2 regions of the Kitasatospora sp. NPDC051914 genome follow, and region 2 is predicted to be linked to the other one. Evidence: riboswitches for the same ligand, from Rfam matches in the RefSeq annotation. Region 2 holds a riboswitch; the other holds the start of a gene.

Region 1 (11,592 bases), on a different contig from region 2:
CGTGGTGCTGGTCATCCTGCTCGCCGTCTACCGCAGCGTGCTGCTGCCGCTGCTGGTGATCGTCGGCGCGGTGTTCGCCCTCGGCGTCGCCTGCGCCCTGGTGTACGTGCTGGCGCAGCACGGCATCGTCCGGGTGGACGGGCAGATCCAGGGCCTGCTGTCGATCCTGGTGATCGGCGCCGCGACCGACTACGCGCTGCTGCTCTCGGCCCGCTTCCGCGAGGAACTCCCGCTGCACCCCGACCGGTTCGCGGCGATGCGGACGGCCTGGCGGCGCTCCGCGGAGCCGATCGTCGCCTCCGGGCTGACCGTGGCACTGGGCCTGCTGGTGCTGCTGCTCTCCGATCTGACGAACAACCGGGCACTGGGCCCGGTCGGCGCGATCGGCATCGGCTGCGCGGTGGTGTCCGCACTGACCTTCCTGCCGGCCGCACTGGTGCTCTGCGGCCGCGCCGCGTACTGGCCGGCCCGCCCGCCTGCGGACGGCTCCGCACCGGTGCACGGCATCTGGCAGCGGGTGGCGGCGCTCGTCGGGCGGCGTCCCCGGGCGACCTGGGCCTGCGCCCTGGCGGTGCTGGTGGCCTGTGCGGCCTTCGCGCCCGCACTGGACGCCCGCGGCGTCGCGCAGACCGACCTGTTCGTCAAGGCTCAGCCCTCGGTGGCCGCGCAGAAGGTGCTGTCGGCGCACTTCCCCGGCGGCTCCGGCAACCCGGCGGTGATCGTCGCCCGCGCGGAGAAGGCGGAGGCGGTCGCGGCCGCGGCCCGCGCGGTGCCCGGGGTGAGCGCGGTCGCCGCGTTCACCGGCGGCGCGCCGGGCGGCCCGGCGAAGACCGTCGACGGGCTGGTCCGCCTCGACGCCACGCTCGCCGACCCGGCGGACGGCGACGCGGCGGTGGCCACCGTGCTGCGGCTGCGCGACGCGGTGCACGCCGTGGACGGCGCGGACGCCCTGGTCGGCGGCTACACCGCACAGCAGGAGGACACCCGGGCCACCGCCTCCCGCGACCGCGGGGTGATCGTCCCGGTGGTGCTGGTGTGCATCCTGCTGATCCTGATCGTGCTGCTGCGCTCGCTGGTGGCGCCGCTGCTGCTGGCGGCGACGGTGGCGCTCTCGTACCTCGCGGTGCTCGGCGTCTCTGCGGTCGTCTTCCCGCACGTGCTGGGCTTCCCGGCCACCGACCCGTCGGTGCCGCTGTACGGCTACGTGTTCCTGGTGGCGCTCGGCGTGGACTACAACATCTTCCTGATGACCCGGGCCCGCGAGGAGTCGCTGCGGCACGGCACCCGGGAGGGTGTGCTGCGGGCGCTCACCGCGACCGGCGGCGTGATCACCTCGGCCGGCGTGGTGCTCGCCGCGACCTTCGCCGCCCTCGGCGTGATCCCGCTGGCGTTCCTGGTGCAGATCGCCTTCATCGTCGCCTTCGGCGTGCTGCTGGACACCCTGCTGGTCCGCTCGCTGCTGGTCCCGGCGCTGGTGTACGACCTCGGCGCCCGCTCCTGGTGGCCGGCCCGGCTCGACCCGGTGGAGGCCCCGGCCGAGCCGGCCGGTGAGCAGGTCCCGGCGGCCCGCTGAACAGGGACGCCGCACCACTGTCCAAGCCGGGCGGGCGGGCGTACGGTGGCCACACGGCACTGTGCGCACGCCCGCCCGGCTGCGACCGCCGACCCCGCGCTCCCCCGGCCCCGCGCCCCTGCACCCACGCACCCCTCCTGCCCACACTCCCGCCCTGACGCCCGGCGGCGAACCGCACCGCTGGAGGCCGACCATGGCCGACCCCAAGGCGTTCCTGAACACGCCCCGGCTGCTCCGCGCCCGCCGGACCGTCGCGGCCCGGGTGCACGACTGGGAGGAGGTCTACCAACGGCGGGCACTGCTCCCGATCATCGGCAGCCAGGCGGCCCGGTGCATGGACTGCGGCCTGCCGTTCTGCCACCAGGCCTGCCCGCTGGGCAACCTCGTCCCGGAGTGGAACCGTCTGGTCTCCGAGAACGACTGGCGCGACGCCGTGGAACGGCTGGCCGCCACCAACAACTTCCCGGAGTTCACCGGCCGGCTCTGTCCGGCGCCCTGCGAGAGCGCCTGCGTGCTGGCCATCAACGCCGACGCGGTGACCATCAAGAACGTCGAACTCGCCATCGCCGACCACGCCTGGGAACACGGCCTGGAACCGCCGCGGCCGCCGGAGCGCCGCACCGGGCGCACCGTCTCGGTGGTCGGCTCCGGCCCCGCCGGCCTGGCCGCCGCCCAGCAGCTCACCCGGGCCGGCCACACCGTCACCGTCTACGAGCGCACCGACCGGATCGGCGGCCTGCTGCGCTACGGCATCCCGGACTTCCGACTGGAGAAGCACCGCCTCGACCGCAGGATCGACCAACTCCGCGCCGAAGGAACGCAGTTCCGTACCGGCGTGGCCGTCGGGCGGGACCTGCCGGCGGACGAGCTGCGGGCCGGCTGCGACGCGGTGGTGATCGCCGTGGGCGCCACCGCCTGGCGCGAACTCCCGGTGCCCGGGCGGGAGTCCGCCGGCATCCACCAGGCCATGGAGTACCTGCCGCTGGCCAACCGGGTGGTGGCTGGCGACCTCGACCGCTCCCCGGTCAGCGCCCGGGGCCGGCACGTGGTGGTGATCGGCGGCGGCGACACCGCAGCCGACTGCGTGGGCACCGCTGTGCGCCAGGAGGCACTGGACGTACGGCAGTTGGACATCCACCCGCGGCCACCCGAGGCCCGCCCGGAGGCGCAGCCCTGGCCCGTCCACCCCAAGATCCACCGGGCGACCACCTCGCACGAGGAGGCCGGCGAACTCCGGCCGCCGACCCTCGCGGACCCGGACATCCGGGCCTACGCCTCCGCCACCGTCCGCTTCGACACCGACTCCGGCGGACACGTCTCGGCCGTCCGCTTCGCCGACGCCGAACCCGGCAGCCGGACCCCGGTGCCCGGCACCGAGCACGCGCTCCCCGCCGACCTCGTACTGCTCGCCCTCGGCTTCTCCGGCCCCGAACACGGCACCGGCCTGGCCGAACAGTTGGGCCTCGGCCTGGACGCCCGCGGCAACCTCGCCCGGGACGGCCGGTTCGCGGCCGGGCCGGAGGGCGTCTTCGTCGCGGGCGACGCCGGCCGCGGCCAGTCCCTGGTCGTCTGGGCCATCGCCGAAGGCCGCGCGGCGGCCGCCGCCGTCCACCGCTACCTCACCGGCCGCGACGAACTCCCCTCCCCCATCACCCCCGCCGACCACGCCATCACCCCCGAGGACGTCCCCCCGCTCCCCGCCTAATGGGAGCTACCGGGTCGGAGAGGCTGACCGACAGGGGCGCCGAGAACTGCGCAATCCGGCTCGCACGGGCAACCACCGGAGGCGCTGGGGGCACCTCCCGGCCGAAGGCTGGGGGCGGAACTGCGCGATGCGGATGCGGGCCGCCGCACAGGACACGGGTCGCCCCCATGACGCCGCGGCACCCGCCCGGACTGCGCACTTCCCCCGGCTTCACCACCCGTCCGGCTTCACCACCCGTCGCCGGCCAGCAGCTCGCGGATGCAGCCGCGCAGCCAGGCGTGGGCCGGGTCGGCGTCGTGGCGGGGGTGCCAGGCCAGCCCGAAGGGGAGGGAGGGCAGGTCGAGCGGGATGTCGACCGTCACCAGCCCCAGAGCGTCGGCCAGACTACGGCTGCGGCTGGTGGTGAGACCGATCAGATCGGTGCTGCGCAGCACGAACAGTGCCGCCGGATAGGTCGCCACGGTGCCCACCACCGTGCGGGAGAGGCCGAGTTCGGCGAGGGCGGTGTCGATCGGGCCGTGCAGGCGGCCGCGCCGGGAGACGCCGATGTGCCGGCCGGCGGCGAACCGTTCCGGAGTGAGCGGGCCGTCGAGCAGCGGGTGGCCGGCCCGGACGACGGCCAGCATCCGGTCCTCGTAGAGCTGTTCGACATGCACCTCGGGCGAGGTGGTGTCGATGACCCCGACCTCCAGGTCGGCGGTGCCCTCGCGCAGGGCGGGGGCGTCGAGGTGGCTCTCGCCGAAGAACCGCAGGCGCACCCCGGGGGCCTCGGCCGCGGTGCGCGCGAACAGTCCGGCGCCGTGGGCGGCGGCGAAGGCGTCGTGCGCCAGAACGGTGAACGTCCGGTCCAGGGTGCGCAGATCGACCTGCCCGCCGGCGGTGAACAGTGCCCGGGCGCGCTCCACCACGGCGCGGACCTCGGGGTGGAGCGCGAGTGCGTGCGGGGTCGGCACCATCGTCCGCCCGGCCCGGACGAGCACCGGGTCGCCGAGGGCCCGCCGGATGCGGCCCAGGGTGCGGCTCATGGCGGGCTCGGACAGGTGCAGCCGGGCCGCGGCGCCCGAGACGCTGCGTTCCTCGACGAGCACGTCCAGGGCGATCAGCAGGTTGAGGTCCATCATGGATTGCACGGCACGCATTCCTCTCATGCAGAACATGCACTGGATGCAATCCAAGCATCGCCCTACGGTGGACGGGAACCCACACACCTCCCGCTCCGGAAGGAGCTCCCCCGCCCATGCCCGAAAACACCCGGACGGCACTGCGCCGGTCCACCCTGCTCACGATGTGCGCCAGTGTGCTGGTCGCCCAGAGCATGGTCGCCGCGATCAACCTGATGATCCCCCAACTCGCCGCCTCCGCCCTGCATCCGTCCCCGAGTGCACTGCTCTGGACGGTCGACGCGTACGTCATCGTCTTCGCCGGTCTGCTGATCCCGGCCGGTGCGCTGGGCGACCGCTGGGGGCGGCGGCGTGCACTGCTCGCCGGGCTCGCCCTGTTCGCCGCGGGGGCGTGCCTGAGCGCCGGTGGCGGCACCCTCGGTTCGGTGGCCGCGCTCGTCGCCGGGCGGGCGGTCTCCGGCGCGGGGGCCGCGCTGGTCATGCCCGCCACCATGGCGGTGCTGGTGCACCTGGCCGGTCCGGAGCGGCGGGTGCAGGCCGTCGCCTCCTGGACGCTCGCGGTCGGCCTCGGCGGCCTGGCCGGGAACGTCGGCGGCGGCCTGACCGCCCAGTACCTGCCGTGGCAGGCGCTGTTCTGGGCGATGGCACCGCTGGCGGCCGTACTGGCGGCGGCCGTGCTCCGCACCGTCCCCGACCTGCCCCGCCACGCGACGCCGGCCGACCCGGTGGGCTCCGCGCTGCTGATCGGCGGTACAGGCGCCGTGCTGTACGGCATCATCGAGGGCCCCTCGCACGGCTGGTGGTCGGCGCCGGTGCTCACCGGGTTCGCGGCCGGGGCGGTGCTGCTGGCGCTGTTCACCGGGCACGGGCTGCGGGCGCGGCGGCCGCTGGTCGACCCCCGGGTGTTCCGCTCCCGCCGGCTGCGCGCTGCAGCCGTGGGCACGGCGGCGTCCTTCTTCGGCCTGTTCGCGCTGTTCTTCGTCAACTCGCAGTTCCTGCAGTACGCCAAGGGCTACTCGCCGGCCCGGACGGGGCTGGCGATCGTGCCGCTGACCGTCGGCATGGCCCTGGTGCCGCGGCTCGCCGCGCGGTTGCAGGACCGGCACGGCGTGCGCCTGGCGGCCGGTGGCGGGCTGGCCCTGATCGGCGGCGGGCTGCTCGGCGTCTCCACGGCCGGCCCGGCCACGCCGTACCCGGTGTACGCGCTGTGGCTGCTCGTGCTGTCGGCCGGCATGGGGCTGTGCGCCCCGGGCCTGACCCACACCGTGGTGTCCGAACTCCCCGGTCACCAGGCCGGGCTGGGCGCCGGGCTGAACACCGCGGCCCGGGAGCTCGGCGCGGCGCTCGGCGTCGCGGTCGTCGGCACGGTGCTCGCCTCGCACGCCGGTGGCGGATCTCCGCACGGCCCGGCCGAGTTCACCGCCGGGATGGCGGCCGGCCTGCGGGTGGTCGCGGTGCCGGTGCTGCTGGCGGCCGTCGCCGTGACGCTCGGCCTGCGCGGCCGGCCCGCCGGCGCCGGCCCCGCGGCGGTTCCCCGGCCCGTGGCGGACCGGAGCGCGAGCTGACCCGCGCACGGGTGACCAGTGTGCACGGGTGACCGACACGGGCCGACCGCCGGCCCGCCGCCTCCCGGCCGGCCGGCACCCGGCCGCGGGGGCGGCGGGCCGGTTTGCCACCATGCCTGTCATGACCGTCATCGTTTCCGTCGACGCAGCGGGGTGCGGCTGCGCGGCGCGCCGCCCCTGGTCCCCCACTCCTCCGCCCGGGTGGGCGCGGGCCGCCGGAACGTCGCTGGCCCGCTGGGCGGCGCCCGGGTGCGCCGCGTCGCCGTACGGCGGCCACGGGTTCGCGCCCGCGGAGCGGGCCCCGGTGGCGGGCGAGGTGCGGATGGTGGGGATGGACGGCCCGTTCCTCACCGAGGGGCCGTTCTGGTGCCTGTTCGCGCCGCCGTCCACGGTGGCGAACTGCGCGCCGGACTGCCCGGAGGAGCTGCCCGCGCACGCCATGGTCCGCTGCACACCGCTGGCGGTGGCGGACGCCCGGCCGGGCGGAGCCTGGGTGCGGGTCTCGGTGGACGAGGTGGTCGGACTGACGGAGGCCCAGCAGCGGTGGGCACCGTCCGCGGAGGGATCGGTGACGGACTGGCTGCCGCCGGAGGGCGCCGGGGTCGATCGGACGAGCTTCCGGCACGGCGTCTTCCGGTACGTGGAGTGGTCGGCGCAGGGCGACCTGGGATGGTGGGCGGTGCTGCGGGAGGACGGCGACCGGCCGGTGCTGCTGCTGGCCGAGTCATGGTCCTTCGACGAGAACGACGTGGCGATGGGGCACCGGCCACTGACGGACGGGGAGGCGGCCGCGGTGCTGGCGTGCTGGCCACCGGAGGACTGACGGCCGACCCGGTCGGGGCCCGGTCGGACGGCTTGCCGATGCTTTCCGTTCCGCCACGAACGGTGCCGGTCCGGTGTTCGTGTGTCGCGCCCGAACGGCGGCGCAAAGATCCTCCGGAGCCTCCGTTCGTGCCGTGATCACCCCGGTGGGGCGGGCCCCCCGGGGCCGCCCGCCGACGGTCCGCCATTCCCCGCACACGGCAACGGAAGCGGCCGCCCGCATTTCCGGCGCGGAATTTCGCCGAATTTCCCGGGGAATTCGTCCGGGACCGTCCGCCGCGGACACGTCAGGCCGGGCCGACATCCCCCGTGACCTGCACGGCGACCCGTCGGCACCCCGTCGACAGCCGTTCGCATGACGGGACGTGTGGCCGAAATGCACGCCTGCGACATCTCAGCACTCGTGATGATTGTGTGATGTTCAGGATGCTGGCTTGTTATCGCGGTGACGATCCCTCTAATCTCCACCTCAGCCCGACAGCACGGGCACCCGAGGCGCGGCACGCCGAACCCTGCCCACCGCGTCGAACGGGTCACCGACCAGACCCTGGGCAGGGACGGGGGACCCACGTTTCGACGCCGCCCCCACACGGCTAGGGGTGAAGCCGCGTCCGCGCGGCCGGGCCACCTCCCCGGTCCGAACCCGACAGCTCACCTCGCAGGCGTGCGGAGAGGGAACTCGATGGGTTTCATCGGCTCCGGCCGTCACCGCCGCCCCACCCAGACCGAGCGCGCCGTCGCAGCCGCCGGCGTGGCCGGTGCAGGTCTGGCGATCCCCCTGCTCACCGCCACCGGCGCCCACGCCGCCCCGGTCACCACCTGGGACGCGGTCGCACAGTGCGCCACGGCGGGCAACTGGACCAAGGCCACCGGCGACGGTACCTACGGCGGACTCCAGTTGGACCTGCGCACCTGGGTCGCCTACGGCGGCGACCTGTTCGCCTCCACCCCGGACCGCGCCACCAAGGACGAGCAGATCACCGTTGCGGAGCGGGTGCTCGCCGACAACGGCGCCAAGGTCTGGGGCAAGTGCGCCACCACCGCGGGGCTGACCGGCGAGGGCAAGCCCGAGACCGTCGTGCCGACGGAGACGGCCACGCCCGCGCCGACCACCACGGCTCGCGGTGCGGCCCCGGTCTTCCCCGGTATGCAGGGCAAGGACGCCAACGGCGTGTACTGGTACCAGGCCGGCGGCCAGTGGTACTGGACCACCAGCCAGGAGATCTACGACTACTGGACCGGCCCGGGCGCCACCCGGAACGACCAGGGCGACAACTCCGGCAACAAGCATTCCGCCACTCCGCCGACCCCGTCCGCCCCGACCACCGCGCTGCCGCCCACCGACACCGTGCCGGGCACCCCCGGCGCCACCACCCCGGCCCCGGGCACCACCCCCGGCACGCTCCCGGGGACCACGGCGCCGACCGCGACCGACCCGACGACCGGTCAGCCCGTCACCGGCGTCCCGCCGGTCACCGACCCCGTCGGCGCGGCCACCGGCCCCGCCGCGCCCGCCAGCACGGACCAGGCCCCGGCGGCGGCCACCACCGCGCCGCAGGACTCCCCGGGCACCCCGGAGGCGACCACCTACACCGTGGCGGCCGGTGACACGCTGTCCGACATCTCCGACAAGAACAAGCTCGGCGGCTGGAAGCACGTGTACGACAGCAACGAGTCGACCATCGGCGAGAACCCGGACCTCATCAAGCCCGGCCAGGTCCTCAAGATCAAGTAACCTCGCGGGCACGACGCACGACGGCCCCGGGCAACCGCCCGGGGCCGTCGGCGTGCTGCGCGTGCTGCGGCTCAGATCCTGCCGGTGCCGGCGCCCGCGGCGTCCGGTTCGTCCGGCGGGCGATGGGTGCGGTCACCACGGAGGTGGAACCCGGCATCCTGGGGCTGCTGTGGCGCGAGGGCGTCCGCCGGCAGCGCTGAGGCCGGACGGCCGGCCCGGGCGCGGGGGCGCCTTCCGTCTCCGCGCCCAACATCCCTTTCTGCGCGGAGTCTTGACGCGCCGAGTGGCGCCGACTAGACATTCCCTCGCGCTTGGGAGCGCTCCCACACTATGGAGGAAGCCCCGGCGCCCCCGTCCGCCAGCCCTAGGAGCCGCACGTGTTCCGCCACCGCCGTCGAATCGCGGCAGCGAGCGCCGTAGTCGCCGCCGTCGCGGCCTGCTGCCTGCCCTCCCCCGCGTCCGCCGCCACCGGCCGGGAGCGGGCCCCCGCGCCCGGCACCAGGTTCTACGTGGACCTCGACAGCAAGGCCCTGCACCAGGCCGCCGCCGACCTCAAGGCCGGCGACCACGCCGGTGCGCTGGCCATGGCGAAGATGGGCTCGCACCCGGTCGCCCAGTGGTTCAACGGCACGGCGACGCCCCAGGAGACCACCAAAGCCATGGCGAAGCTGCAGGCCAGGGCGGCCCTGCAGCGGCAGGTCCCGGTGACGGTGGCGTACAACGTGCCCGGCCGGGACTGCTCGCAGTACTCCGCCGGCGGCGCCTCCAACTCCGCCGAGTACGCCGCCTGGATCGACGGCCTCGCCAAGGGCATCGGCGACCGCCGCACCGTGGTGGTCCTGGAGCCGGACGGCCTCGCACTCAGCCCGTCCTTCTGCGGCGGCACCGCCCAGCAGCAGGCCGACCGGCTCGCCGAGATCAACGCCGCCGTCGACCGGCTGACCGCACAGCCGCGCGTCGCCGTCTACCTGGACGCCGGCCACAGCGGCTGGCAGTCCACCGGCACCATGGCGAAGCTGCTCGTCGACGGCGGTGTCGGCCGGGCGCAGGGCTTCTTCCTCAACGTCTCCAACTACCAGCGCGACGCCGACCTCGTCCGCTACGGCACCCAGATCGCCAAGTGCACCTGGTACCTGACCCACACCCCCGGCGCGGTGGCCGACGACTGCGCCGACCAGTACTGGCCGCAGGCCGATGCGGACGCCTGGTACGCGTCCCACGTGCCGGCCGGCACCGAACTGCCGCACTTCGTCATCGACAGCAGCCGCAACGGCCAGGGCCCCTGGACGCCCACCGCGACCTACCCCGACCCGCAGACCTGGTGCAACCCGCCCGGCCGCGGCCTGGGCACCCGGCCCACCGCCGACACCGGTGTCCCGCTGCTGGACGCCTACCTGTGGATCAAGGTCCCCGGCGAGTCGGACGGCAGCTGCACCCGCGGCACCACGGGCGGCATCGACCCGGAGTACGGCTCCGCCGACCCGGCCGCAGGTGCATGGTGGCCCGCCCAGGCCCACGCCCTGGCCGCCGGCGCCTCCCCCGCCCTGCGCTTCAACACACCCGCACCAGCGGGCCACTGACCCACCCCCCAGCACGCCCGGTACCACCCACCGGGTATGTCGTCTGCTCGCCTTCGGGCCCTCCTGACCCGGCGCCGACGGTCGTCGCTCCGTCGCTGCGCTCCCTCGCTCGCCCTCCTCGCCCGCCGACGGGCAGGAGGGGCCCACCCTTTCGGCACCGGCGGGCCCTCCGGCTCGGGGCGCCGGGCGCCGCCTGCCTCGGTCAGCAGCGGCGCCCGGCGCTTTTTCGCGCCCAAGGGGCGTCGAAACTTTTCGGGACATGCGCCTGACCAGTGTCCGCATCCGGACGGTCGCGCGTCCGATGCGACAGCCGAAGACCTGCCTTGAGCGCGCCCTGACCGACTGTCAGCAGGTGGAGAAACTTTCGGCACTTATCTCGAAACTTGTTATTGACGCAGCCTCAACAACAACGACATACTCGTCGGCGATCGACCTCCCGCCGCTGGCCGCGTGGCGGATGCACCACACCGCAACAGGTCCCACCCAGCCTGTCCGGGCGGTTCCCCACGGCCGTCCGGCCAACGGAAAGAGGTTGTCGATGATCCACCGCTCCCCCGGGTCCCCGGGGCTGCTCCGCCGGGTCGCACTGGCCGGCACCGCGGGCCTGCTCGCCGCGGCCGGCCTCGCCGGTGCGGCCAGCACCGCCCACGCCGCCAGTACGCTCGGCGCGTCCGCGGCCGCCAAGGGCCGCTACTTCGGCACCGCCGTCGCCGCCAACCACCTCGGCGAGTCGGCCTACGCGACCACGCTGGACACCGAGTTCAACGCGGTGACCCCCGAGAACGAGATGAAGTGGGACGCCGTCGAGGCCACCCGCAACTCGTTCAACTTCGGCTCCGCCGACCAGATCGTCGGCCACGCCCAGGGCAAGGGCATGAAGGTCCGCGGCCACACCCTGGTCTGGCACTCCCAGCTCCCGAGCTGGGTCGGCGGCCTGGGCGCGGCCGACCTGCGCACCGCGATGAACAACCACATCACCCAGGTCATGACCCACTACAAGGGCAAGATCTACGCCTGGGACGTCGTCAACGAGGCCTTCCAGGACGGCAGCAGCGGTGCCCGGCGCAGCTCGCCCTTCCAGGACAAGCTCGGCAACGGGTACATCGAGGAGGCGTTCCGCACCGCCCGCTCGGTCGATCCGGGCGCCAAGCTCTGCTACAACGACTACAACACCGACGGGCAGAACGCGAAGAGCAACGCGGTCTACGCGATGGTGAAGGACTTCAAGCAGCGCGGGGTGCCGATCGACTGCGTCGGCTTCCAGTCGCACTTCAACAGCGCCTCGCCGGTGCCGAGCGACTACCGGGCGAACCTGCAGCGCTTCGCCGACCTCGGCGTGGACGTGCAGATCACCGAACTCGACATCGAGGGCTCGGGCTCCGCGCAGGCGGCGAGCTACACCAGCGTGGTCAACGCCTGTCTGGCCGTCTCCCGCTGCACCGGCATCACGGTCTGGGGCATCACCGACAAGTACTCGTGGCGCAGCAGCGG
Region 2 (11,592 bases):
GCACCGAACTCGGCGCGGACGCCTACGCCGCGGGCCGCTGGGCCGAGGCCGCCAGGCTCTTCGAACAGGTCGCCCTGGCAGAGGAGTTCGTCGACTTCCTCACCCTGCCCGCGCTGCCCCTGCTCGACTGACCCCAACCTATCCGCCCGCGGGCGTCCCACCGCCCCTCCAGGTCGTCGAACTCGCCCGCCACATTTCACCGTTCCGTACGGCTCCCGCCGCCCCGGCACCGGAGCCGTACGGAACGCCTGTTTTCGGAGGCACTTCCCCATGGCGCTCATCTTCTTCAACGGCCAGGCCATGACCGGCGGACCGTTCCACCCGCTGGTCGCCGAGTACCTGGTCGGCCCGGTGCGCACCGCGCCCGGCCACCGCTTCTTCTCCGTCCGCGACGTCTGCCCCGGGCTGCTGCCCGACCCCGGCAGCGGCTCGGCGATCGAGGGCGAGCTGTACGACGTCCCGCTGGAGCACCTGCGCGACGCCGTCCTGCCCGGCGAGCCGCCGGAGTTGGAGCTCGGCGTGATCGCCCTGGAGGACGGTACCCCGTGCCTGTCCATGGTGCTGCGCAGGGGCGAACTCGAGCGCGGGGTGCACCGGGAGATCACCGGCCACGGGGGCTGGCGGGGCTACCTCGCCACGCTCGGCCGCACCGCCTGACCGGCGCCCCCGGGGGGAGGGCGCCGGCCGGGCGGACGAGGAAGGTCAGCCCGCCTTCCAGAACTTGACCGAGTCGACGGCGATGTCCGCCGAGGAGCCCACGGCGGGCACGGTGCCGCCGAGGGCCGTCTCGGACTGCAGCACCCAGTGCATCGAGTTGGCGGGGATGCGCGCGGTGGAGCGCCCGATCACCTTGCCGTCCAGGTAGAAGGTCACGCCGTCCTTCTGCCAGTCGACCGCCGAGGTGTGCCACGCGCCGGCGGTCGGGACGCCGGTGGAGAAGGCGTCCTGGTCGCTGCCCGAGGTGGCGTCGGCGCGGTGCATGAAGGCCTTGATCGTGCCGTTGAGGTCGCCCTCGGGGAAGTCGATCTCGCCGTGCTGCGGCCAGACGTCGTCGTCCGGCCAGAGCAGCCACGCCATCTTGTAGCCGGCCGCCGAGGTCGCCTTCCAGGTCACCTCGAAGCGCCCGTACTGGACGCCGCCGCCGGTGGGGGAGGGGAGCTTGGGCACCGGCGCGGAGACCCAGGTGCCGGAGGCGTCCCGGTTGAGGTGGAGGTTCATCTGGCCGTTGGCGATGGACATCGTCTTCGACGGCGAGTAGGTGCCGTTCTTGCTGGTGTCCTTCCAGCCGTCCGGGTAGGCCCACCACTTGCTGTCCACCGCGGCCGGCAGCCCGGTGCAGTGGCTGGCGGTGATGGACGGGCCGTTGGAGCAGCCCGTCCAGCTGCCGAGCGGCACGTTCACGCCGTCGAAGTCGTCCGACCAGGTCGGTGCACCGGCCGTCGAGGTGGGGGAGGAGCCCGCCGACGGGGAGGCGGTGAAGCCGGGGGCCGGCGAGGACGAGGTCGCCGAGGCCGTGGGGGAGGGCGTCGCCGTGGGGGAGGGGCTCGGGGCGGCCGTGGTCGGTGCCGTGGTCGGGCTCGGGGCCGGCGCGGGGGTGCCGGTGCTGCGGACGTCCAGCGTCTGCGCCGGGAGGTTGTGCCAGCGCCGGTTGCCGTCCTGCCAGGTGCCGAAGGCGGTGTAGACGCCGGCCGGCAGGGTGCGGGCGGCGGTGGTGACGGTGACCCCGTCGGGGCAGATCCGCACGTTGCGGGCGGTACCGGGGAAGTCCAGCCTGTTGCCGGCGGCGTCGCGGACGGCGACGCCGACCTTCCGGGCGGTGAAGCAGGCGGAGGAGTGGACGGAGAGGGAGGCGGCTGCCGCGGTGTCCGCGGCGATGGCGACCGGCGAGAGCCGGTCCTGGGTCACCTCGGGCACGTCGGCGGCCTCGGCGCTGCCCAGGAAGGGGACGGCAAGCAGGCCGAGCCCGGCGACCGCGCCCACCTTGAGGGCGATGGCGGAAACAGGCATGGAGTTGTTCCTCGACGACGCCTGCGAGGTGAGCTGTCGGATTCGGGCCGTCAGGTGGCCCGGCCGCCGGAGGGCGGCTTCACCCCGAGCCCTGGCCGTCCCGCGAGCGTGCGCGCGGGGCCAGGGCGACTTACCTGGTTCCCCCGCTCCCGTCCGTGTCGCATCTCGCGTTTCCGTCACCGGGCGGACGGGACTCGGCGGTCCCGGGACGGGGCCCGCATGGCGCGGGCGTCCGAGCAGGTTAGCAGTGTCCTCCCGGAGGGCAAGGCGCCGGACCGCCGGTGTCAGGTCCATCACATCCGGGCACGCCGCAGCCCCCGGACCCTCGCCGTGGGTCCGGGGGCTGTGCTCCGGCCGGCCCCGGCCCGCTGCGGGCCGGCCGGGGCCGCGGAGTCCGGGTGGCGCACCGTCCCTGGTGCGGCCCGGAGTCCTGGGATCAGGCGCGGGAGGCGAGCTCCTTCGCGGCGCGGGCGCAGGCCAGCGCGATCCGGTCCTCGTCGACGGTGGTCAGCACGCCCTTCTCGACGACCGCGTTGCCGTTGACGAAGAGCACGGCGAGCGGCGGCAGGGCGCCCAGGGTGAGCGCGGCCACCGGGTCGGCGATCGAGGAGTGCATGATGCCGTCGACCTTCCACAGGGCCAGGTCGGCGAGCTTGCCGGGCTCGATGGAGCCGATCTCGTTCTGCCGGCCGAGCACCCGGGCGCCGCCCATGGTGCCCAGGCGCAGCGACTGACGGGTGGTCAGGGCGTCCGGCCGGCCGTGCAGGCGGTTGATCAGCAGGGCGTTGCGCAGCTCGGTGCCGAGCTCGCCGGACTCGTTGGAGGCGGTGCCGTCCACGCCCAGGCCGACCGGCACGCCGGCCTTCAGCATGTCCGGGACGCGGGCGATGCCGGCCGCCAGACGGGCGTTGGAGGACGGGCAGTGCGCGACGCCGGTGCCGGTCTCGGCGAACTTGGCGATGTCGGAGTCGTTCATGTGGACGCAGTGCGCCATCCACACGTCCTCGCCGAGCCAGCCGGTGGACTCGAAGTAGTCGGTCGGGCCCATGCCGAACAGCTCCTTGCAGAACTGCTCCTCCTCGGCCGTCTCCGAGCCGTGGGTGTGCAGCCGGACGCCCTTGCGCCGCGCCAGCACCGCGGACTCCCTGAGGAGTTCGGTGGAGACCGAGAAGGGGGAGCAGGGCGCGAGGGCCACGTGCAGCATCGAGCCGAAGGAGGCGTCGTGCCAGGTGTCGACGGCGGCCTCGGAGGCGATCAGGATGTCCTCGGTCCTCTCCACCGCGTGGTCCGGCGGCAGGCCGCCGTCCTTCTTGCTGCGGTCCATGGAGCCGCGCAGTGCGGTGAAGCGCAGGCCGAGCTCCTGCACGCCCTCGATGGAGGCGCCGAGGATGTCGCCGCCGCCTTGCGGGAAGACGTAGTGGTGGTCGGAGGCGGTGGTGCAGCCGGACTTGAGCAGGGCGGCGGCCGAGCCCTGGGTGGCCGCGTGCACCAGCTTGTCGTCGATCCGGGCCCAGGTCGGGTAGAGCGCGACCAGCCAGTCGAAGAGGATGTTGTCCTGGGCGAGGCCGCGGGTGATCCACTGGTAGAAGTGGTGGTGGGTGTTGACCAGGCCGGGGGTGACCAGGTGCCCCTCGCCGTTGATCCGGCGCACCACGTTGTCCAGCCACTGCGGGGCCGGGCCGTCGCCCACCGACTCGATCCGGTTGCCGAGGATCACCACGTGGCCGCGGGCGTACTCGGTGTCGTTCGCGTCCACCGTCGCGACGGCGACGTTCTCGATCACGATCCGCTGGTCGGCGGGTGGGGGCTGGACTGTCATGGTGTGAACTCCTATGGGGGCGAGGGCTGAGGGGGCGCCGCGGGCGGAGCGGCGGGTGGTGCGCCCGGGCCGCCGGACGGGGCGGGTCGGGCGGGCCGGGCCGGACGGGGTGCGGGCGCCGCGGGGAGGCACAGGTGCCCCGCGGCGGCCGTCCGGCCCGTGGGCGGGTGCGCCGGCCCGGCCGTCAGGCGACGGGGATGACCGGGACGACGCCCTCGCGGTGCACGGTGCCCTCGATCAGGCCGTACATCCGGTCGGCGGCGTAGTACACCTCGTTCTCGTTCTTGAGGCCGAAGGGCTCCAGATCGACGAGGAAGTGGTGCTTGTTGGGGAGCTCCAGGCGGACCTCGTCCACCTCGGCGCGGTTGTTGAGCACCCGGGTGCCCATCGCGTGCAGGGTCTGCTGCAGCGAGTAGGAGTACGTCTCGGCGAAGGCCTCCAGCATGTGGCGCTTCACGTGGTTGTACGAGCGGTTCCAGTTCGGCTGGGGCTCGTCGTCGCGGCCGGTGTAGCCGTACTTCCAACGGGCCGTCACCTGGGTTGCCAGGATGCGGTCGTAGGCCTCCTGGAGGGTGGTGTACTTGTCCTTGATGTAGCCCCAGAACTCCGAGTTGGTCGTGTTCATCACGACCAGGTCCTTGAGACCGGAGATCACCTGGACGGACTCGCCGTCGTAGACGATCTCGGAGGTGCGTACCTCCTGGCCGCTGCGGACGAAGGAGTGGCCGACCTCCTCGGAGCCGATGAAGCGGGCGGAGCTGTCCGGGGTCCGGATGCGGTCCCAGGTGTACTCCTCGATCCGGATGCGGGCGCTGTGCACCACGCCGCGCTCGGTGTTGTCGACGAAGTGGCGGGCCAGCGTTATGCCGAAGGCCTCCGCCGACTCGATGCCGTACTCCTTGGCGAAGGCGTAGACGGTGTTCTTGGTGGTGTCGGTGGGCAGGCAGTTGGCGTTGGAGCCGGTGAGGTGGACGTCCTCGAACTCGCCCTGCAGGGAGACCGAGACGTTCAGGTCCTTGATCTCGTGCCGGGTGGAGTCGCGGTAGACCCGCACGATGCGGTTCTCCGCCTTGCCGTACTGGTTCTGACCGAGCACATGGGCCATGGCATGGCTCCTAAGCTTCCAGGTCGGTCCACTAGCTTCCGCGGTAGACCGAGTAGCCGAACGGGTTGAGCAGCAGGGGCACGTGGTAGTGGTGCTGCGCGGGTGCGACCGTGAAGACGATCGCTACCTCGGGGAAGAACGGCGCCTCCTCGGACCGCCCCGCGTAGTACGCGGCGGTGTCGAAGAGCAGCCGGACGACCGAGCCCGCCTCCACGGCCGGCAGGTCCTTGACCCGGCCGTCGGAGTCCGTGGCGGAGGTGCCGAGCACCTTCCAGCCACCCTCGGTGTTCAGCGCAAGCTCGACCGGGACGCCCTCGGCCGGCCGGCCGAGGCTGGTGTCGAGCACGTGCGTGGAGATGCCAGTCATGGGGTGGACGACCTTCACTGTGGCAGGGAGGGGCTGCCCGTGGGTCCTCAGGCGGAGGCCTGCGGACCGTCGAGCAGCCGGTTGATGCGGATGTCGTTGATCTTTCGCAGCTCGCCGCGGACGATCTCGCTCTCGGTGGCGGCGTCGTTGGGGAAGCGCTCGCGCAGCGAGGCGAGCATGGTGCCGGCGGTGCGGCCGGTCGCGCAGATCAGGAACACGTGGCCGAACTTCGCCTCGTAGGCGGCGTTGGCCTCGTGCAGCTCGTCGAGGAGTGCGGTGTCGGCTCCCCGGATGCCGGCCTGCTCGCGCTCGGAGGTGGCGTCGCCGGCCTTCGGCGTGCCGATCCGGGCGTGACCGGCCATCGCGTCGGCGAGGTCGTCGGCGGTGAGCACCGCCATGGCGGCGGCGTTGGCGGCCAGCAGGGCCGGCCGGTCCCGCCAGGGCCTGGCGGCCTCGACCGCCTCGGCCCAGCGGGGGCTGGAGCAGATCTCCAGCAGCGTCTCCCGCAGTTCGGCGGCCGGGGCCGCCGCCAGGGCCTCAAGGGCCCCGGTGTCCGCGGTCGATGCGGTGGGTTGGTTGGTCACGGGTGGACCTCCTGAAGAGTGGTGCCACTCGCACAAGCTAGATCCACCACCCGAGGCCGTCAACACTTTGTTGAACGGTTGGTGGTTACGTGTCGCGGCGGGCCCGGTCGCCGGGGGATGTCGTGTGTGATCCGCCAATGGGCCCGGCCGCCGCTCGGGTGAAGACTCGGGGCGGGCGGCGTCAGCCCTTCCGGGCGCCTTCCTGCCGGTTCAGGTAGTTGTAGACCGTGAAGCGGCTGACGCCCAGGGCCGAGGCCACCGTCTCCACGCCGTGCCGGACGGTGAACGCGCCGCGTTCCTCCAGCAGGGCCACCACCCGCTGCTTCTCGGCCCGGTCGAGCTCGGTCAGCGGGCGCCCGTCGAACTGACGGGTCATCTCGGCGAGCAGCCGGTCGAGCGCACTGCTGAGGTGCGGCAGGCGCACGGCCACCGCCGCCTCGCCGTCCCACTCCAGGACGACGTCGTCCGGGCGGGCCTCGGCCGGCTCGACCGCGGTGGCGCCCACCGCGTCCAGCAGTGGCTTTATCGCCGCGGTGAGCGGGTGTTCCAGGGCGTTGCTCACGGCGTACCCACTCCTTCCGGGGACTGCTCGTCGCCGAGCACGCTGATCTGGAGGGAGATCCGGGTGGCCCCGGCCTCCAGGGTCTCGCGCAGCAGGCGCGTGACGGCGGCCAGGGTCTGCTCGGCATCGCCCTCGGCGCTGGTGCCGAACGGGCCGACCGAGACGTCGAGGCCGGCCTCGTCCACGACCCGGCGGGCTGCCTTGGCGTGGTCCGGGAAGCTGTCCAGCTCGAACGGTTCTGTCGTGAACTCCACCATCAATCGCACGCGCTCACTCTAGACGCCGTGCGCAAGGGCCGGACCGGGCGCACGGGTGCGCGGGGCGGCTGGGTGATCGGACAGCCCGGAGGCGGTGCGACCGGCCGCGTTCGGCCACTTCAACAAATTGTTGCGGCGGCCTTGACGGCCCGGAAGCTCCTCGGCAAAGCTTCCACCAGACAGAATCCCCCTTCCGGATCGTGGAAGTCGGGAACGGAAGAGAGGGAAGGTGAGCACGTGACTGCCGCCGCCGCGCACAGCTACACGGTCAACCTGTCGATCCTGTTCAACGAGCTCCCGCTGCTGGAGCGCCCCGCCGCCGCCGCGGCCGCCGGCTTCACCGCCGCCGAGCTCTGGTGGCCCTTCGGCGAGGAGCACGACCCGTCGCCGGCCGAGCTGGACGCGCTCCGCAAGGCCTTCACCGACGCGGGCGTGCAGCTCACCGGCCTCAACTTCCTCGACGACCTCGTGAAGGGCGCCCGCGGCACCGCCTCGGTGCCCGCCGAGAGCGAGCGCTTCCGGGCCAACGTCCCGGTCGCCGCCGCCCTCGCCGGGTCGCTCGGCACCGGGGCGCTCAACGCCCTGTACGGCAACCGCATCGCGGGCACCGACCCGGCCGAGCAGGACGCCCTGGCGCTGGAGAACCTCGTCCTCGCCGCCCGGGCCGCGCACTCCGTGGGCGCGATCCTGCTGATCGAGGCCCTCAACGAGGTCGAGTCGCCGGACTACGCCCTGCTCAGCGCCGAGGCGGCGATCGAGGTCGTGGACAGGGTCAACGCGGCCACCGGCCTCGGCAACGCCAAGTTCCTCTGCGACCTCTACCACCTGGCCAGGAACGGCGAGGACCTGGCCGCGGTGATCGAGAAGTACGCCGACCGGATCGGCCACGTGCAGATCGCCGACGTCCCGGCCCGCAACGAGCCCGGCACCGGCGGGCTGGACTTCGAGGACCTCTTCGCCCGCCTCACCGCCGCCGGCTACCAGGGCCGGATCGGCCTGGAGTACAAGCCCTCCACCGGCGTCAGCGCCGACAGCTTCGAGTGGCTTCCGCGCGAGCTCCGCGCCGCGAAGTGAGCCACCCCCACACCACCCTCCCCAACGCAAGGAGCACGACGCGATGAGCCGCAAGATCGCCTTCATCGGCCTCGGCATCATGGGCAGCCCGATGGCCGCCAACCTGGTCAAGGCCGGCCACCACGTCACCGGCTACAACCTGACCCAGCCCCAGATCGACGCCCTGGTCGCCGCCGGCGGCCACGGTGCCACCGGCATCGCGGACGCGGTGAAGGACGCCGAGGTCGTCATCACCATGGTCCCCGCGGACCCGCAGGTCGAGGAGGTCATCCTCGGCGAGGGCGGCGTGCTGGAGAACGTGCAGCCCGGCACCCTCGTGATCGACATGTCCTCGATCACCCCGCAGACCTCGATCAAGGTCGACGCCGCGGCCAGGGCCAAGGGCGTGCGCACCCTGGACGCCCCGGTCTCCGGCGGCGAGGCCGGCGCGATCGAGGCCGTCCTGTCGATCATGGTCGGCGGTGCGGCGGAGGACTTCGCCGAGGCGAAGCCGCTGTTCGACGCCCTCGGCACCACGGTGATCCACGTCGGCCCGGCCGGCGCCGGCCAGACCGTGAAGGCCGCCAACCAGCTGATCGTGGCCGTCAACATCCAGGTCCTCGCCGAGGCCGTGGTCTTCCTGGAGAACGCCGGCGTCGACCTGCAGGCCGCGCTGGAGGTGCTCGGCGGCGGTCTGGCCGGCTCCACCGTGCTCAACCGCAAGCGGGCGAACATGCTGAACCGCGAGTTCGCCCCCGGCTTCCGGATCGACCTGCACCACAAGGACATGGGCATCGTCACCGACGCCGCCCGCGCCGTCGGCGCCGCCCTCCCGGTGGGTGCCGTGGTGGCCCAGCTGGTCGCCTCCGCCCGTGCCAACGGCGACGGTGCGCTCGACCACTCCGCGCTGCTGCGCGGCGTCGAGCGGCTCTCCGGCCGGACGGTCTGACCCGCCCCCCGACTCCTCCTGGCGGCGTGTACCTGTCCGGTCGTGCCCGCGCCGCCAGGAGGCCGTAACCCGACCGGCAGCGGGCCGAGGCCCTGCCCGCCCCTGCCGGTCGACCCAGACCGGCGGCGCGCCACCCTCCCGGAGGCACTTCGGTCGTGCCCGTGCGCGCCGCCCGCCCCCTCTCGGCCGAGGGGAGCCTCTCGAACGTCGGAAGCGGAACGAGTGGAACGGCCGAGAGGGGGTCGCACCACGCGAGGGGACTGCCGGGTGACGGCCGGTCGCGCTGATCCCCTCACCCCCTGGGTAGTGCCAGTACAGAGACGTTCCCGAAGAAAGGCCACCACCATGCCCGCCACCCCCGCCCGGGGCCATGTGGTCGTCGCCCCCGACAAGTTCAAGGGCTCCCTGGAGGGCGCCGAGGTCGCCGCCCGGATCGCGGCCGGCGTCCGCCGCGCCGCCCCCGGCACCGAAGTGCGCGAACTCCCGGTCGCCGACGGCGGCGAGGGCACCCTGGCGGCCGCCCTGGCGGCCGGCTTCGAGCGGGTCGCGGTCAAGGTGGCCGGCCCGACCGGCCTGCCGGTGGACGCGGCGATCGCCGTCCGAGGCGACACCGCCGTGGTCGAGCTGGCGCAGGCCTCCGGCCTGGCCCGGCTCCCCGGCGGGCGCACCGCCCCGCTGGCGGCCGGCTCCTACGGGGTGGGCCAGCTGATCGCCCGGGCGGTCGCGCTCGGCAGCAGGCGGATCGTGCTCGGCCTGGGCGGCAGCGCCTGCACCGACGGCGGGGCCGGCATGGTCCAGGCGCTCGGGGTGAGCCTGACCGACGTGGACGGTGCCGAGCTGGCGCCCGGCGGCGCGGCCCTGCGCCGGCTCGCCCGGATCGACCTCGGCCCGCTGGCCGACCTGCTGGCCGGGGTGGAGGTCGTGGTCGCCTGCGACGTCGACAACCCGCTGCTCGGGCCGCGCGGCGCCACCGCCGTCTACGGCCCGCAGAAGGGCGCGTCCGGCGAGGACCTGGTGGTCCTGGAGGAAGGCCTGACCCGGTGGGCGGACGCCGTCCGCACCGTGGCCGGGCGGGACGTGAGGGACGCCCCCGGCGCCGGGGCGGCGGGCGGGGTCGGCTTCGCCGCCCTGGCCCTGCTGGGCGCCACCATGCGGCCCGGGATCGAGCTCCTCCTCGATCTCCTGGGCTTCGACGAGGCTGTGCGTGGGGCGCGCCTCGTCGTCACCGGCGAGGGATGCCTGGACGCGCAGACGCTCCACGGCAAGGCCCCCGCCGGCGTCGCCGCGGCGGCCACCCGGGCGGGGGTTCGGGTGGCCGCCGTGGCCGGACGGCTCGAACTCTCCGAACCCGAGTGGCGGGCGGCCGGCTTCGCCGCGGCCGTCGCGCTGACCGACCTGGCCGAGCGGCCGGGCGACAGCATGGTCAGGGCGGGCGAGCTCGCGGAGACCGCGGGCGAGCAGCTGGCCGCCCAACTGCTGGCCGGCTGACGGCCGGTGCCCTCGTAGCTTCCTACATAGACGTTTTGTTGAAGGCGGGCCTAGGCTCCGAGAACTCGCAGCCGACCGGTCCCTGTCGCCACCCCCGACCGCCGCGCGCGCCTTCGGCACACCCCACTCGTACGCTCGTTTCGGAGGTCCCGATGCCCCTCAGCGACACCCCGTCGAACGCGGCGGTGATCCGCTCCCGCCGGGTCGTCCTGCCGGACGGCGAGCGCCCCGCCGACGTGCTCGTCCAAGGCGGGCGGATCGCCGAGGTGGCGGCCCACGGCTCGCTGCTCGCCGGGGACCGCCACCTGACCGACCTCGGCGACACCGCCCTGCTGCCCGGCCTGGTGGACACCCACGTGCACGTCAACGAGCCCGGCCGCACCGAGTGGGAGGGCTTCGCCACGGCGACCCGCGCGGCCGCGGCCGGCGGGGTCACCACGATCGTCGACATGCCGCTGAACTCCGTCCCGCCGACCACCACGCCCGCCGGACTGGAGGCCAAGCGGAAGACCGCGGAGGGCCAGGCCTGGGTCGACCTGGGCTTCTGGGGCGGCGCCGTCCCCGGCAACACCGGCGACCTGGCCGCCCTGCACGAGGCCGGCGTGTTCGGCTTCAAGAGCTTCCTCGCCCCGTCCGGGGTGGACGAGTTCCCGCACCTGGCCACCCAGGAGGACCTGGAGTCGGCGCTCGCCGAACAGGCCAGGCTCGGCGCGCTCGCCATCATCCACGCCGAGGACCCGGCGGTGCTGGACGCGGCCCCGCAGCAGCCCGGCGTGCACTACCGCGACTTCCTGGCCTCCCGGCCGGACGACGCCGAGGCCGCCGCGGTGGCCCGGCTGCTGGACACCGCCCGCCGCACCGGAGCCCGGGTGCACGTCCTGCACGTCTCCTCGGCCGCCGTGCTGCCGCTGCTGCGGCAGGCCCGCGAGGACGGCGTGCAGGTGACCACCGAGACCTGCCCGCACTACCTCACCCTCACCGCGGAGGAGGTGCCGGACGGCGACACCGCCTTCAAGTGCTGCCCGCCGATCCGCTCCGAGTCCAACCGGGACGCCCTGTGGGCGGCGCTGGCGGCCGGCGAGTTCGCCGCCGTGGTGTCCGACCACTCGCCGTCCACGCCCGACCTGAAGCTCCTCCGGCGGTACGGCGGCAGCGGCGACTTCGCCGCGGCCTGGGGCGGCATCGCCTCCCTGCAGCTCGGCCTGCCGGCCGTCTGGACGGAGGCCCGCCGCCGCGGCCACACCCTCGCCGACGTCGTCCGCTGGATGTCGTCCGGCCCGGCCGCCCTGGTCGGCCTGACCGGCACCAAGGGCGCCATCGCCGCCGGGAACGACGCCGACCTGGTCGCCTTCGACCCGGACGCCGACTTCGCCGTGCACGCCGAGCAGTTGCACCACCGCA

The links. Region 2 has a riboswitch for cyclic di-AMP ahead of AB0M03_RS06005 (glycoside hydrolase family 16 protein). Riboswitches for the same ligand answer to the same signal wherever they lie in the genome.
Region 1: linked by a shared signal. The riboswitch ahead of AB0M03_RS30455 (transglycosylase family protein) and the one ahead of AB0M03_RS06005 (glycoside hydrolase family 16 protein) in region 2 are both predicted to bind cyclic di-AMP.

What each region holds. Positions count from the first base shown of each region.
Region 1 covers NZ_JBFAXX010000057.1:33,424-45,015, reverse strand. The annotation lists gene AB0M03_RS30480 (MMPL family transporter) at 1-1,573, shown strand, start outside; gene AB0M03_RS30475 (glutamate synthase subunit beta) at 1,767-3,278, shown strand; gene AB0M03_RS30470 (LysR family transcriptional regulator) at 3,506-4,417, opposite strand; gene AB0M03_RS30465 (MFS transporter) at 4,516-5,964, shown strand; gene AB0M03_RS30460 (hypothetical protein) at 6,086-6,787, shown strand; cyclic di-AMP (ydaO/yuaA leader) riboswitch at 7,315-7,467, shown strand; gene AB0M03_RS30455 (transglycosylase family protein) at 7,469-8,521, shown strand; gene AB0M03_RS30450 (glycoside hydrolase family 6 protein) at 8,899-10,101, shown strand; gene AB0M03_RS30445 (endo-1,4-beta-xylanase) at 10,640-11,592, shown strand, end outside.
Region 2 covers NZ_JBFAXX010000006.1:16,188-27,779, forward strand. The annotation lists gene aceB (malate synthase A) at 1-131, shown strand, start outside; gene AB0M03_RS06000 (gamma-glutamylcyclotransferase) at 271-657, shown strand; gene AB0M03_RS06005 (glycoside hydrolase family 16 protein) at 703-2,007, opposite strand; cyclic di-AMP (ydaO/yuaA leader) riboswitch at 2,011-2,187, opposite strand; gene AB0M03_RS06010 (8-oxoguanine deaminase) at 2,444-3,826, opposite strand; gene pucL (factor-independent urate hydroxylase) at 4,011-4,931, opposite strand; gene uraH (hydroxyisourate hydrolase) at 4,963-5,298, opposite strand; gene uraD (2-oxo-4-hydroxy-4-carboxy-5-ureidoimidazoline decarboxylase) at 5,346-5,882, opposite strand; gene AB0M03_RS06030 (helix-turn-helix domain-containing protein) at 6,064-6,444, opposite strand; gene AB0M03_RS06035 (thiamine-binding protein) at 6,441-6,710, opposite strand; gene AB0M03_RS06040 (TIM barrel protein) at 6,939-7,775, shown strand; gene AB0M03_RS06045 (2-hydroxy-3-oxopropionate reductase) at 7,819-8,703, shown strand; gene AB0M03_RS06050 (glycerate kinase) at 9,049-10,191, shown strand; gene allB (allantoinase AllB) at 10,344-11,592, shown strand, end outside.